2 regions of the Paenibacillus sp. FSL P4-0184 genome follow, and region 2 is predicted to be linked to the other one. Evidence: riboswitches for the same ligand, from Rfam matches in the RefSeq annotation. Region 2 holds a riboswitch; the other holds the start of a gene.
The links. Region 2 has a riboswitch for S-adenosylmethionine ahead of metA (homoserine O-acetyltransferase MetA). Riboswitches for the same ligand answer to the same signal wherever they lie in the genome.
Positions count from the first base shown of each region.

Region 1: it holds a riboswitch for S-adenosylmethionine, as region 2 does, so the genes downstream of both, MKY52_RS13915 (methionine ABC transporter ATP-binding protein) here and metA (homoserine O-acetyltransferase MetA) in region 2, are expected to answer to the same signal.

Region 1 covers NZ_JBBORN010000001.1:3,177,800-3,185,329, forward strand. Annotated here, with positions in the region: gene MKY52_RS13885 (Cof-type HAD-IIB family hydrolase) at 1-320, shown strand, start outside; gene MKY52_RS13890 (DUF456 domain-containing protein) at 357-842, shown strand; gene MKY52_RS13895 (putative polysaccharide biosynthesis protein) at 870-2,498, shown strand; gene MKY52_RS13900 (thioredoxin family protein) at 2,577-2,921, shown strand; gene MKY52_RS13905 (COX15/CtaA family protein) at 3,011-3,976, shown strand; gene MKY52_RS13910 (Cthe_2314 family HEPN domain-containing protein) at 4,097-4,831, shown strand; SAM riboswitch class I at 4,931-5,070, shown strand; gene MKY52_RS13915 (methionine ABC transporter ATP-binding protein) at 5,171-6,187, shown strand; gene MKY52_RS13920 (methionine ABC transporter permease) at 6,187-6,846, shown strand; gene MKY52_RS13925 (MetQ/NlpA family ABC transporter substrate-binding protein) at 6,905-7,530, shown strand, end outside.
Region 2 covers NZ_JBBORN010000001.1:248,082-255,611, reverse strand. Annotated here, with positions in the region: gene MKY52_RS01055 (ROK family protein) at 1-315, shown strand, start outside; gene MKY52_RS01050 (HRDC domain-containing protein) at 527-1,543, shown strand; gene corA (magnesium/cobalt transporter CorA) at 1,626-2,561, opposite strand; SAM riboswitch class I at 2,960-3,090, shown strand; gene metA (homoserine O-acetyltransferase MetA) at 3,205-4,125, shown strand; gene MKY52_RS01035 (aminotransferase class I/II-fold pyridoxal phosphate-dependent enzyme) at 4,162-5,334, shown strand; gene mqnC (cyclic dehypoxanthinyl futalosine synthase) at 5,602-6,738, shown strand; gene MKY52_RS01025 (SPFH domain-containing protein) at 6,947-7,530, shown strand, end outside.

The DNA.
Region 1 (7,530 bases), 2.9 Mb from region 2:
TTCGTCTTCAAGATATGGGTGGATTGGAGATTACGAACTCCTCTCCACATAACCTGGAGATTAACCCTCTAGGAGTAAATAAAGCAGCCGGAATCATGGAAGTCTGTAAGTTGCTAGGACTAGACATATCCCAAGTTATAGCGGTTGGTGACAGCCTCAACGACCTTGCAGCGATTCAGCAGTCAGGGCTTGGGGTTGCCATGGGCAACGCTCAGGACACGGTTAAAGAAGAGGCTGACGCTGTGGTGGCTTCTAATAATAATGATGGAATTGCAGAAGTCATTCAAAAATATATTTTTAATGAAGCTATTGCGAAGTGAATCCATAGAGCATATTTGCTATTAGGAGGTTAAGTATTGACGATCCTGGGTTGGATTCTTATTATTGCTTTATTTGCCGTAGGGCTAGCCGGGGCTGTGTATCCTATACTGCCGGGTGCACTTGCGATTTATCTTGCTTTTTTCGTATATGGCTGGTTCTTTTCATTCGAGCCTTTTGGTGCTTGGTTCTGGATCATTCAAACGCTGATCGTTGTAGTTCTATTTATTGCTGATTACGTTGTAGGAGCGTGGGGCGTTAAGAAATTTGGCGGCTCGCGTTCATCGATTATCGGGAGTACGATTGGGCTAATCATTGGTCCTTTTGTAATCCCAGCCTTTGGACTTATTATCGGTCCGTTTCTGGGTGCCTTTATAGGAGAATTGATCGTGGGTTCTTCACCAGCTAAAGCTGCCAAAGTAAGTGTAGGATCAATACTTGGGTTGTTTAGTAGTACTGTTGTCAAAATTGTGCTACAAATTATTATGGTCGTCCTCTTTTTTATATGGGTCGTCCGGTTTTAATTTTAACAGTGAAGAAGGGGAAATGGTTTGTCCAAGAAAGAGTCTTTCGTAAAAGGCACGCTTATCCTTGCTGCTGCAGCTTTGGTGGCAAGGGTACTCGGGCTTGTCCAGCGGGTGCCGCTGGATCATATTTTTGATGATGTGGGGAGAGCATCATTTGGGGTATCGAACAATATCTATTTAATGCTGCTCACCGTGGCTACAGCAGGTATTCCAAGTACGCTCAGTAAGATGGTCTCCGAGCGGTACGCTCTGAATCGTCCAGAAGAAGCTAGACAAGTGTATCATGCAGCATTGATATTTTCGGTAGCAGCAGGGGTAGTTATGACTGCATTGCTGTATTTCGGCGCTCCGTTCTATGCGACACATATTGCTGACGTACCTGAATCAGCGATGGCAGTTAGGGCTATTGCACCTGCGCTTTTACTTTTTCCGGCGATTGCCATGATGCGCGGTTATTTTCAAGGGCGCAACAATATGATGGCTGGTGGTATTTCACAGATTGTAGAGCAGTTCGCTCGCGTACTAGTCGCTATTTTACTAGCTTATATTCTATTACAGCAGGGGTATAACAATACAACTATAGCTGCGGGAGCCTCCTTCGGTAGCGTAATTGGTAGTATTGCAGCATTTGGTGTCATGATTTATTTTGCAATCAAGCTGCGCCGAGAGGATAAGCAGCAAGGATTAAATTACGATACCACTCAAAAATTGCCGATTTGGGGAATTTATAAGGATATTTTCACACTTTCAATTCCGATCGTACTCTCTTCACTTACGATTCCCGTAGTGAATGTAATTGATACTTCTTTGGCTGTTCCACTGCTTATCGATCAGATGGGTAGAGAGAGTGCAACAGCAGCTTTGGGTATACTAACCACGCGTGCTCAAAGTGTGGCCGGAATTCCACCAGTACTAGCCATTGCGCTAGGTACCTCGCTGATTCCGATCATTTCAGCTGCTTATGCCCGTCGTGATGAGGGACACTTGAAGAAGCAAATTACACTTGCTTTGCGGATTTCTATCCTGACAGGGATGCCAATTGTGTTGGCACTTGTGGCAGCAGCCTATTCTGTAAACGGGTTATTGTTCAGCAGCTTGGACGGAAGCGGAATTGTGGCGATGCTTACGATTGGAACGATCTTTCAGATCACCATGATGACAACGAACTCTATCTTGCTCGGTATGGGCAAATCACGCATTTCAATGTATTATGTGCTAGTGGGTATTATTGTTAAATTAGTCGCAAGCTTCTTACTAAGTAAGATATTTGGGATCTACGGGATTATCGGCGCAACAGCACTTTGTTTCGTAGTTATTACTATTCTTAACTTACGGATGCTGAAATCCATTGTACCTTTCGAAATTATGGGTAAACGGTGGGGTGGCTTCGCAATTGCGGTTCTGGTGTCCGGTGGTATTGGTTTTGGACTTAACCAAGCTGGAATTCTGTTAACAGATCTAATGCCTGCACGTCTGGCGTTTCTGATCACTTGTCTTGTTGTAGGGGCCGCAGTTGTTGTTATTTATCTGGTCATGCTAATTGTACTGGGTGTGCTTACTAAACAGGAAATCTCCAGTTATCCGCGTGCATTGCAAAAATTGCTCCATCCGCTGATGAAATTGCAGCCTGCGCGTGTTCGTATGAGAGAATAAGTTTGACTTCTGCATGACATTTTGCTTCACTTAAAGAATAGAAATTTGACAGATATGGAAGAAAGGACTGAACAAGCTATGGACAAAATTAGTTCTCCTGCTGAATTTCAGGTAGCCATTCAATCTCCTCGATTAACTGTAGCCATCTTCAAGGCGGACTGGTGCTCAGATTGTAAATTTATCGATCCTTTTATTCCTGAGGTAGAGCAAGCCTATGCAGATCGTCTAACGCTGGTTGAGGTTGACGTTGATGCTGTGGGTGACGTTAGTCAGGAACAAAATATTATGGGTATTCCAAGCTTTGTCGCGTATTCCGATGGACGTGAACTGGTTAGATTCGTTAATAAATTGCGTAAATCCCGCGAGGAAATTGAGAATTTCCTGGATAAAGCGGTTCAAGTGCATCAAAGCATTCAACAGTAATTCCGGAAAACCACCGCTTTCGCCTGTTCGAGCAAAAGCGGTGGTTTTTTAAGATGCTTCTTCATTACTAAAAACTGCGGGTGATATTTTTGTCGACAAATCAGTTGAAATGGCTTAGTTATCTTACTTGCCTTATCATGTTCCTCGCTGTACTAGGGGGAGCGGTTGTAACGAAGACTGGATCGGGATTGGAATGCGGAAATGAATGGCCGCTCTGTCATGGGAAATTGATTCCGGCCTATACTGTAGGTTCGATGATTGAATACACCCATCGCTTGTTTAGCGGATTGGCAGGGTTATTGTCACTTGCCTCGATGATTGCCTTTTGGCGTTATGCTCGAAATCGGAGGGACTTGTTAGTATATGCATTCATGACGTTGCTGTTTGTAATTGTTCAAGGTGGTATGGGAGCGCTTGCAGTGATTAAATCCCAATCTGCTGCTGTAATGGCACTGCATATGGGCTTTTCCTTGATTGCTTTTTCAAGTTCTCTAATGCTGGCTCTAGGAACTAAAAGGCGACATGAAGCAGGTGAGTACGATCCTAAGATGGAGCTTCAGAAGAAACCCGTCAGTAAGGCTTTCCGCAATTTAACCTGCTTCACGGCCTTATATTCCTATGTTGTTGTTTATATTGGAGCCTTTGTTAGTCATACGGATTCGCGCGGTGGATGTTCTGGCTGGCCGCTCTGTAACGGTGAATGGGTTCCCGAGCTTTCCGGGGGAGTAGGTATTGTTTTTACGCACCGGATTGCGGCTTTGATCTTATTCATTCTTACTGCGGTGCTTGGACATTTAGCTTTTTGGAAACATAAGGATTACCCAGAGCTAAGAGCTCTTGGCGTAGCGGCTGTTCTGCTGTGCTTGATGCAGGTATTTAGTGGAGCTGCTGTTGTTTACACACTAGATAATGAAAGATTGTACATATTTGCCGCTTTGGCTCATATTTTGTTGATCGCTAGTTTGTTTGGTGTCTTATGTTATATGAGTGTAAGAGTCTGGCAGCTGAATCGTGCGAGAAATGTAGGTGTTGAAAAAATACAACGAATCCAATGACACCGTTATAACACCCTTGGTAGAAAGTTCCCACCGTGGATAGAGTCGCTTTACCTGCGGAATAATAAAGTGGAAATCGGTATATCGTGGTGCTGGACAAAACTTTAGGAGGACTGGGATATGCTGCGGGTTATACTTGGAGAGCCGCCTCGAAAGAACAGCGGTGTATTGGCTGACGCGATGGAGAACATGGCCACATTTGCAGCCTTACTACGCAAGGAAATGAATGCTCATGAGGATAATGACCATGAGTACCGCAAGCTGGAGATTTGGACACGTGGACTGATCTCCTCATTGGATGAATTGGAGCAAAGCTGGTTCGCAGCTGCTTTTTACCGGAAATCGGTAATCGCTGGTTATATGGATGATATGTCACCAGTGGAACAAGGCGATTATGCGCGGTATGTTTATTTTTATAAAGATGGATTTATTCGTGTGTTCTCTCTTCTGGACAAGCTTGGAACGGTACTGAATCATTTTTATGACCTCAAAACCTCCAAATTAAAAACGCACTTTTCTTATTTTACAGTACTGCGTCAACTTCAGTTATTGAATGTGCATCCTGCGCTAGCGGATCAACTGGAACAGATCAAGAACTCTTATCGTGATCCACTGGAGAATCTACGCAAGCGTAGAAATGCTGAAATTCATTATATGAATTCCGAAATGCAGGATGATTTATGGCAGCGACATCAAGGCCTGCATGACAAAATTCAGCTTGAGGATTTAGATAGCCATCTTGAGGATTTAAAGCAGTCCCTTGAAATGAACTGTAAAACATTAATCGCGGCATTCAGCTACAGCAATGAACAGCTGCGTAAGGAAATAAGCAAGGCAAAGCGTGTACAATCCTAGCGTTCAAGATATTTCCTTTTGACAAAAAACAAGAAACTTACTATACTTATGCTTGCATTAAAGTCTGTACGAATTCAAACATAAAATTTCATACTCTATATCTTATCGAGAGTGGCGGAGGGATAGGCCCGATGAAGCCCGGCAACCGATTTGTATACAGCGCGATTAGCGTTATGTACAAATGTCATGGTGCTAATTCCTACAATGACGCAAGGTTTGTGGTCGTTGGCAGATGAGAAGGCATTGTCTAAATAAACACACAGAGCCTCTTGCGATCTGCATCGATCGTCGGAGGTTTTTTTGTATGGAATAAGTGAATTATAAAGGGGGCGACGAGCGTTGATTAATCTAAAAGGAATAACAAAGGTATATGGAAAAGGCAGCCATGCGGCTACAGCACTTTCCGGATTGAATTTGTCTATCGAGAAAGGTGAAATATTCGGAGTTATTGGCCATTCTGGAGCGGGAAAAAGCACATTGATCCGTTGCATTAATCTGTTGGAGCGTCCGACAGAAGGGGAAGTTTGGGTAGATGGCATTGAACTAACTAAGCTTACTCAAGGTCAGCTGCAGGAACAGCGACGCAAAATTGGGATGATTTTTCAACATTTCAATCTGCTATCTTCTGCGACGGTGTACGATAACATTGCTTTTCCTCTGCGACTCACAGGCACCTCGAGAGCAGATATTGATACTAAAGTGAAAGATTTGCTTGCCTTAGTGGGGCTTGAAGAACACAGGGATAAATATCCCTCCCAATTATCAGGAGGACAAAAGCAGCGGGTCGGCATCGCACGGGCACTTGCCAGCGACCCTGATGTGCTGCTGTGTGACGAAGCAACCTCTGCGCTTGACCCACAAACGACAGACTCTATTCTTAAGCTATTGCTCGATATTAATAAACGATTCCATCTGACCATTGTGCTGATCACTCACGAAATGCACGTGATTCAGAGCATCTGCGACCGTGTTGCGGTCATTCATGGTGGTGGTATCGTTGAGCAAGGTAAAGTCACGGAGGTATTCCTGAAGCCGCAGCATGAGGTCACTCGCGATTTCATTCGCAGTGAATCACAGAATGAGGGCCCCCTTCGTACGGCGCTTGACGCTGCTGCTGGGGACAACTCTCAGGCCGTCAAAATTACTTTTTTCGGAGAGAAGACCTACGGCTCTGCACTTTCCAATGTAGTACGTGAGACAGGTGTTAGCTTCGCCATTCTGCATGGTACCATCTCAACGATAAAAGACGTACCTTATGGACAAATGATTGTTCGGTTCGAAGGTCCAGCTGAAGCGATCTCTGTGACGATAGCCGAACTAACCGCTCAAGGCCTTGAAGTGGAGGTGATTTCGTAATGAATTTCGCAGACTTAAACTGGCAAGAAATGATGGATGCTACAGTTGCTACCTTGCAAATGTTAATATTCTCTGGATTGTTCACAATTATTCTTGGTTTACCACTCGGAATTCTATTGTATTTATGGGGAAGATCGAATAGTATAGTAATCAGAGTAATTTACTCGGTCTTATCGTTCGTTGTAAACATCCTACGTTCGGTACCGTTTATCATTTTGATGGTAGCATTAATTCCATTTAGCAAAGCCGTTGTTGGAACTTCCATCGGAGTACTCGGTACGATTCCACCACTCGTGATTGGTGCAGCTCCATTCTTTGCTCGCTTGGTGGAAACGGCATTAAGAGAAGTGGATCGTGGAGTAATCGAAGCGGCGCAAGGGATGGGAGCATCCACGAATCAGATCGTTATGCGTGTTCTTTTGCCAGAGGCTCGTCCAGGTCTGCTCGCTGGGGTTACGATCACACTGGTTACACTGGTCTCCTATACGGCAATGTCCGGGATGGTAGGCGGCGGCGGGCTAGGGGATCTAGCGATTCGTTACGGATATTACCGGTATGAGAAGGAAGTTATGATTATCTCTGTAGTCTTGATGGTCATACTGGTGCAATTGCTACAAATGGCCGGTGATCGACTAGTACGACATTTCACACGGAAATAAGGTACGTCCATATATAGCCTTATTCATACAAATACCAAGGATAAGAGGGGGATTTAAAATGAAAAAATTACTACTTACTTTTTTTAGTCTGACACTGGTTGTGGTGCTGGCTGCTTGCGGCAATAACAATAATGCTTCTAAATCGGCTGCTACTAATGCACCAAAAGATGGTGCTGCAACTGAGTCTTCCGCAGAACCTGTAAAATTGGTGGTTGGTGCTTCACCTGTTCCACACGCTGAGATCCTAAAAGCTATTGCCCCATTGCTTGAAGCGCAAGGAATTACATTAGAAATCAAAGAATTCACTGACTATGTTCAACCAAATGTTCAGCTTTCAGAGAAGAATCTGGATGCTAACTTCTTCCAACATCAACCTTACCTGGATGACCAGAATCAAAAGAACGGTTCGGATCTAGTTTCTGTTACAGCCGTTCACGTTGAACCTTTTGGTGCTTATTCCAAAAAAATCAAATCCATCGACGAGCTGGCTGATGGTGCGAAAGTTGCCATCCCGAATGATGCTACAAACGGTGGTCGTGCACTGATCCTGCTTGCCAAAAATGGACTGATTTCTTTGAAAGATGATACCAACATCACATCTACCCAAGCAGATATCACTGAAAATAAGAAAAACCTTAAAATCATCGAGCTAGATGCAGCAATGTTAGGTCGTCAATTGGATGA
Region 2 (7,530 bases):
TGGGGACAACCGGCAGGAGAGCTACCAGTGGACCATCCGGCATGGGAAATGGAAGCTCACTATCTTGCACATGCACTCATGAACTATGTGCTGATTCTGTCTCCTCAAAAAATCGTAATGGGCGGTGGTGTTATGAAGCAAAGCCACCTATTCCCGCTGATTCGCACTAAGCTGCAAGAGTTATTGAGCGGATATGTTCAACATCCATCGCTTAATGTCGACATCGATAATTATGTTGTCTCACCAGGTCTTGGAGACAATGCAGGGCTTGCTGGAGCGATTGGATTGGCTACATTAGCTCTAGCTAGAAACTAGTATAAAAAGACATTGACTGTTCGGTAATATATGGTATTCTAGGATCTAACAGTATAGCATTTAATGAGGGAGCACCTCTTTCGCGTTTATCGTGAGAGAGGTGCTTTTTTGCGTTCGGGGTCTGATTGAGAAAGGATTTGTTCGCTCCGAAGGAGGCTCTTCCCGGAAGGTTATTGTGCTTGCTGTAATGTTGAGAAAGGTAGGGATGAATATGCAAATTGTGTTTATGAACCGTTTATCCAGAATATCTGGAGTGGATCAAGAGGTGTACGCCCAGCTGTGGATTGGAGAGGAAGAGGGGATCTGGAGTTTGGGCTGGCGTGATTTTTCAGGAGGGGATAATTACATTGAGAATTTGTGGTATGAAGGTGGTTCATGGAATGAGATGCTCTGTGTATACAGGCATGAGCTAGCAGTGAAGATGGGAGATGGCTATCGACCCTTAATCGATGGGATATTCCACGAGGAGGATAGTCTTACTGGACGTAATCAGGAGCAGCTGAAGCTTCAATATTACAGCGAACATTATGGGAATGAAGCCATTTATGAAGAGTTATGTGCTTGGCGCCGTGGTAAGGCTTCGAGTGAACGGAAGGCGCCCTATATTCTCGCCAGTAATCGACTGTTGCGCTTGTTAAGTACATTTCTACCGCATACGCCAGAGGAACTGATGCAAATTCCGGGTGTGGGAGAAGGCAAGATAGCGCAGTTTGGGGCTGATTGGCTGGCTATAACTACTGCGGTGGCAAGGGAACATGCCTTCCCTCTAAATTGGGTGCATGAAGTAATTGAAGAGGAGTCTTTCGTATCTTGGCTTTATAAACAGAAAGAAGTCAAATATAAGAAGCAGCTAGAACGACTGCGCTTGCGGAGGATTTTGCTACAGGGGATCGAGAATGGGTTGGGCTTGGAACAGCTTAAGGTGAATAGTGGAGTGAACCGGCGTGAACTGATTGAAGCGGTAGAGGAGCTAGAAAGAGAAGGTTATTCTGTCGAGAAGCTGATCCATGTAGAGCTTGGCAATATGCCGCAGAATGAGCAGGATGCGATATGGAATGCCTATGTGGAGCTCGGGGATCTTTTCCTAAAACCGGTGTTACATAAGGTGTATGGTGACGATTTTTCTGCTGCTGAAGGATTGGATATTTATTATGAGCGTCTGCGATTGATACGCATCCGTTTCCGTCGAGAGCAAACGCATAAAGTGGGCATGGCGACCAGCTTTTAAATTTGCGCATACCAAAAAGACGAAGGCTTCCTTATACCTTACGGTTACAGGGCCTTCGTCTTGCTTATTCGTCCGGTTCGTTTCATAGCCATTCCTTCTTGCGGAAAACATACAGCATCCCACAGCCTAACGTCAACATAACGCCTATAACGCCATAATAGCCATATTTCGTATGAAGCTCGGGCATATGATCAAAGTTCATACCGTAGATTCCGGTAATTACGGTCAAGGGCATGAATATTGTTGTGATCGCAGTAAATACTCTCATAATTTCATTCGCGCGGTTGGCGATACTGGATTGGTATGCCTCTCGTAAGTTGCCCATGAGATCGCGATACGTCTCAAAGGTTTCAGATATTTTAACCGCATTTTCATAAATGTCGCTAAAATATTTCTGCAGCTGATCATCAATCAGACGGAGGTCTTTTTTATTTAGGGTATTGATCACTTCTTTTTGTGGCCCCAGCATTTTCTTCAACCATAGAATTTCACTTCGCAGACCGATAATTTCACTGAGATGTGACTTCTTGGTATGCATGAGGATATCTTCTTCCAACTTCTCAATCCGAGCTTCAATTCGGTCGCCGACGGAGAAATAGTTATCAACGACAAGGTCAATTAGCAAGTAAAGGAACATATCCGGTTCACTTACTTCTTGCTCCCAGAGCATAGGCTTCAGGATTCGTAGTTCATTGATCTTTTGTTTCGTGACAGTGATGATGTAATGTCTTCCAAGGAATACATTGAGCGCCCGTAGGAAAATTTCTTCATCGTCAAAGCGGATGCTATTTACAACTATAAAGTAGTGACTTTCGTATATTTCGATCTTTGGACGCTGATCCTCTTCGCTAAGGCAATCCTCAACAGCAAGATCATGTAGGTTGAACAAGGGCTGAAGCAGCTCCAAATCCTCAACATCGGCGTCAATCCAATAGAACCCTTCCGTTGGGGGTGTTAGTGTTTCATCAATTTCATCAATAGGTGTAAAAACCCCTGCATTTACCAGCCGGATTTTCATCTGATTTCACTCCTCCTATCCCCAGGTCTTCACTAGGGACTGCTAAATTAAGCACAGAGAAAAAAATCAGCTTGGCCGGCTGTACAATCAATACATAGGGCCAAATGACGTTTCGAGGGCATGAAGAAGAACTGCTCCCGCCGCCGGCAAGCTGATGATTATCCTGTGTGGTTGCTCATTCTGTACACATATTTGCGAGCTCGGGTCGCCTTCCATCCTTCTTCTCACCTCTTCTTTTCGTTCAGGTATGAAATACTTGTCTAGTATAACAACGGAGTATGCCTCTTTCAAGCAAATTTATTGTGATTTTGAGGCTTCTTCAGCATTGTATGGACTTGACGAAAAGGAGGTTCATGATTTAAAGTGAATTTTAAAGTAATTTAATTGAATACAGCTAAATCTTATCAAGAGCAGGTGGAGGGACTAGCCCTATGAAACCCGGCAACCGGCGTGTAAACGCACGGTGCTAATTCTTGCGGAATTTCTGCAGATGTCTAATCGTCTTCAGGAACATTCTGGCAGATGAGAGAGGCGCATATGACTGTAGATATGACCTTTCTCGATTTCCGAGGAAGGTCTTTTTATTGTTCAGCAAGCCGCAGTGCGGCAAAACAACTAAATTCAGCTAAGGAGTGGAAAGACAATGCCAATTAAAATTCCCGACAGTTTACCGGCGAAAGAAGTACTATCCGGAGAAAATATTTTTGTGATGGACGAAAGTCAGGCTTTCCATCAGGATATCCGTCCACTACGGATTGCTATTCTGAACCTCATGCCGACTAAAGAGACGACAGAGACTCAATTGCTGCGTTTAATTGGAAATTCGCCACTACAAGTTGATGTTACTTTATTGCATCCGCGTTCCCATATTTCCAAGAATACTTCTGCTGAACATTTGAAGAGCTTTTACAAAACCTTTGACGAGATCAGCCACCGCCGTTTGGATGGTTTAATCGTTACAGGTGCTCCTGTAGAACAAATGGAGTTCGAGGAAGTATCGTATTGGGAAGAACTGAAAGAGATTTTTGAATGGAGCAAGGACAATGTGACTTCAACCATGCATATTTGTTGGGCGGCACAGGCAGGCTTATATCATCATTTTGGTGTTCGTAAAGTGGCATTGCCTGAGAAATGCTTTGGCGTCTTCGCTCATACGATTAATCAAAATAACATTAAACTGTTGCGCGGCTTTGACGAGGTATTCCATGTACCACACTCTCGTCATACTGATGTCTCCCGTGAAGATATTGAGAATAACCCAGATCTGCAGATTCTAGCGGAATCCGAAGAAGCTGGTATGTACCTAGTGGCTACAAACGACGGTAAACAAATATTTGTGACCGGACATTCCGAATATGATCCTCTATCCTTGAAATGGGAATATGACCGTGATGTGTCTAGAGGGATGGAGATGGCTTTGCCGAAACATTACTTCCCTAAAGATGATCCAGAACGTACACCTCCAGCAGTGTGGCGTGCGCATGCCAATTTATTATTCTCTAACTGGCTCAATTACTATGTATATCAAGAAACGCCTTATGATATCGACCCGATTGTTTATTAATAATAGCGCTACAATATAAATTAGGAGGCATTAATCATGGATGACAAACTTAGGATTGAAAGTAGACTGGCTCAAATAGGTTCTCAAGAAGATCCTGCCACAGGAGCGATTAATTTTCCGATTTATAATGCAACAGCATTTCGTCATCCAAAACTCGGTCAGAGCACAGGGTTTGATTATAGCCGCACCAAGAGTCCGACCCGTTCAGTGCTTGAGAATGCAGCTGCGGAACTGGAATCTGGAGATGCAGGATTTGCTTGTAGCTCAGGGATGGCAGCGATACAAACGGTTCTTACCTTGTTCGCTCAAGGCGATCATCTGATCGTTTCGCTGGATCTTTACGGCGGTACCTATCGTTTGTTGGAACGGATTATGTCCAAGTTTGGAATCACTGCTTCTTATGTAGACACGAATGATTTGGATGCACTGGAAGCTTCGCGTCGTCCAAATACGAAAGCTGTATTTATTGAAACGCCAACGAACCCACTTATGATGATCACGGATATTGAAGCCGTGTGCACTTGGGCACGTCACCATGGGTTACTTAGCATTGTAGATAATACGCTGCTGACTCCATTCTTCCAACGGCCTATAGAATTAGGTGCGGATATTGTAGTTCATAGCGCTACTAAGTATTTGGGTGGTCATAATGATGTACTGGCAGGCCTGATTGTATCCAAGGGTGTAGAATTATCAGCTGAACTAGCTATTCTACATAACTCTATTGGCGCCGTGCTCGGACCAACAGACAGTTATCAGTTGATGAGAGGCTTGAAGACATTGGCGCTGCGTATGGAGCGTCACGAAAGCAATGCACTAGCGATCGCTCACTACTTATTAGAGCATCCAGCGATTGCGGAAGTGTTCCATCCAGGATTGCCTGATCATCCAGGACATGAAATCCAGAATCGCCAATCTTCAGGCAATACCGGTATTTTTTCTTTCAAATTAAAAGATGCCAGATACGTAGAGCCGCTTCTTCGCCATATTCGTCTTATTGCATTCGCAGAAAGCTTGGGCGGCGTAGAGTCACTTATGACTTATCCGGCTGTACAAACACATGCTGATATTCCTGTGGAGATTCGAAATGCTGTGGGTGTAGATGATCGTTTGCTGCGCTTCTCCGTCGGTATTGAACATGCAGAGGATTTGATTGCTGATCTTGGCCAAGCACTAGAAGCCGCTAGGGCAGAAATTGAGTCCAAGTAACAGGAAGAAATGTTCAATCGAGTGTTAGTGGAGAAATAGAGTATAACTAGCAGTATCGCTTAGTGCGATGCTGCTTTTCTTCTGGATAGGAATTTGCGAAGAATGTAAAAGCATTTTTCAAGCTGTTCAGATTGTGATACGATGAGGAAATGAACTGTTCAATTGTATGAGAAAGGGTTGTCATCTTGAAAAAGAGACAACGTTTTTTCTTCCTGTAATTTTGTGATTCTACCATACCCCTAAGGGTTTAGAAGGAGGATGCGAACGATGAGTGCGATAGATCTTATTTTGGACAAAGCCCTACGGGGTGAACGTCTCCAATTGGAAGATACCATCCGACTGTTCGAGAGCAACGAAATTGAGAAAATGGGTGCAGCTGCAAACACCATAATGGAACGCTGGCATCCAGACCCGATGGCCACGTTTGTAATTGGTCGTAATATTAACTATACGAATGTATGTGATGTCTACTGCCGTTTCTGCGCATTTTATCGCAGACCGGGCTCTGACGAGGGTTATGTATTGCCGGATGAGACGATTTACCAAAAAATCGCTGAAACTATCGCTGTAAATGGTACAGAAATACTGATGCAAGGCGGTACGAACCCAAATCTTCCTTTCAGCTATTATACCGATATACTTCGCGGAATTAAGCAACGTTTTCCTGAGATTACAATGCATTCCTTCTCTCCTGCTGAGATTATGAAGATGAAAGAAGTATCTGGATTATCGCTCGAGGAAGTTGTGCGTGAAATCCATGCTGCTGGCCTGGATTCACTACCAGGTGGGGGAGCGGAAATTCTCGATGATCGCACACGCCGCAAGATCAGCCGACTTAAAGGCTCATGGCGCGAGTGGATGGACGTAATGCAGACAGCGCATAAGATCGGTATGAATACGACAGCTACGATGGTCATTGGACTTGGTGAAAGTATGGAAGAACGGGCATTACACTTACTTCGTGTGCGTGAGGCTCAGGACGAGTGTATTGCCAACAAGTATGATTCAGAGGGTTTCTTGGCCTTTATCTCTTGGACCTTCCAACCGGATAATACCAACCTGAAGCTGGATAGACAAACGCCTGAAGAATATCTGAAGACGGTAGCCATAAGTCGCCTTGTTCTAGACAACATTAAGAACTTTCAGTCCTCTTGGGTAACAATGGGACCAGAGGTCGGCAAGCTTTCCCTTCAATATGGCTGCAACGATTTCGGCAGTACGATGATTGAAGAAAATGTAGTATCTTCTGCGGGCGCGACCTACAAGGTCAATATCGAATCGATTACTCAGCTGATCCGTGAAGCAGGCAAAATCCCGGCACAGCGGAATACACGCTACGATATTCTGCGCGTGTTCGATGATGCTAATGCGAAGATTGATAATGATTTCATCATGCAGAACTAATATATAAATTAAATCAACGCTTGTTGCTCGTTAATCCGTTTAGTGGATGATTGAGCAGCAAGCGTTTTTTTTGTATGGTTAAGATTTCGAAGGTTTATTTTACCTGTGAACATAAATTCATTATTTTATTACATTTCTGTATACACATTATTATCCAAAAGTGATATCATAATCATATCAAAAGAATATCTTATGGGGGTGCTTTTTTATGAAGGAGAAGACGCTTCGTCCTGTCAGCGGATTTTGGGTTATCGCATTAATTGCAGTTTGTTTGGCTGGTGGAATCTATGGTGCTGTTCAGGAGTATATTGCAGTACCGGTCATTCTGTTCGTTGTATCAGCAATACTATGTACGAGTATTACGGTTGTACAACCTAATAAGTCGGTTGTAGTCACCTTTTTCGGCAAATATGTAGGGACTATTGCAACGAGTGGACTGTTCGCAGTTATTCCGTTCAGCGTACGTAAGACGGTTTCCCTACGCGTTCGTAACTTTAACAGTGTGAAGCTCAAGGTCAATGATGTTGAAGGTAATCCGATTGAAATTGCTGCAGTTATCGTCTTTAAAGTGATTAACTCCGCTAAAGCCCTCTTTGATGTAGATAAATACATGGCTTTCGTAGAGATTCAGAGTGAAACGGCGCTGCGTCATGTAGCCAGCAAATACCCTTATGATAACTTCAATGAATCTGGGATGTCCCTGCGTGCCAATGCAGATGAAATTGCTAAAGAGTTAGCGACTGAGCTTCAAGAGCGTTTGTCCTTATCTGGTGTAGAAGTCATTGAAGCCCG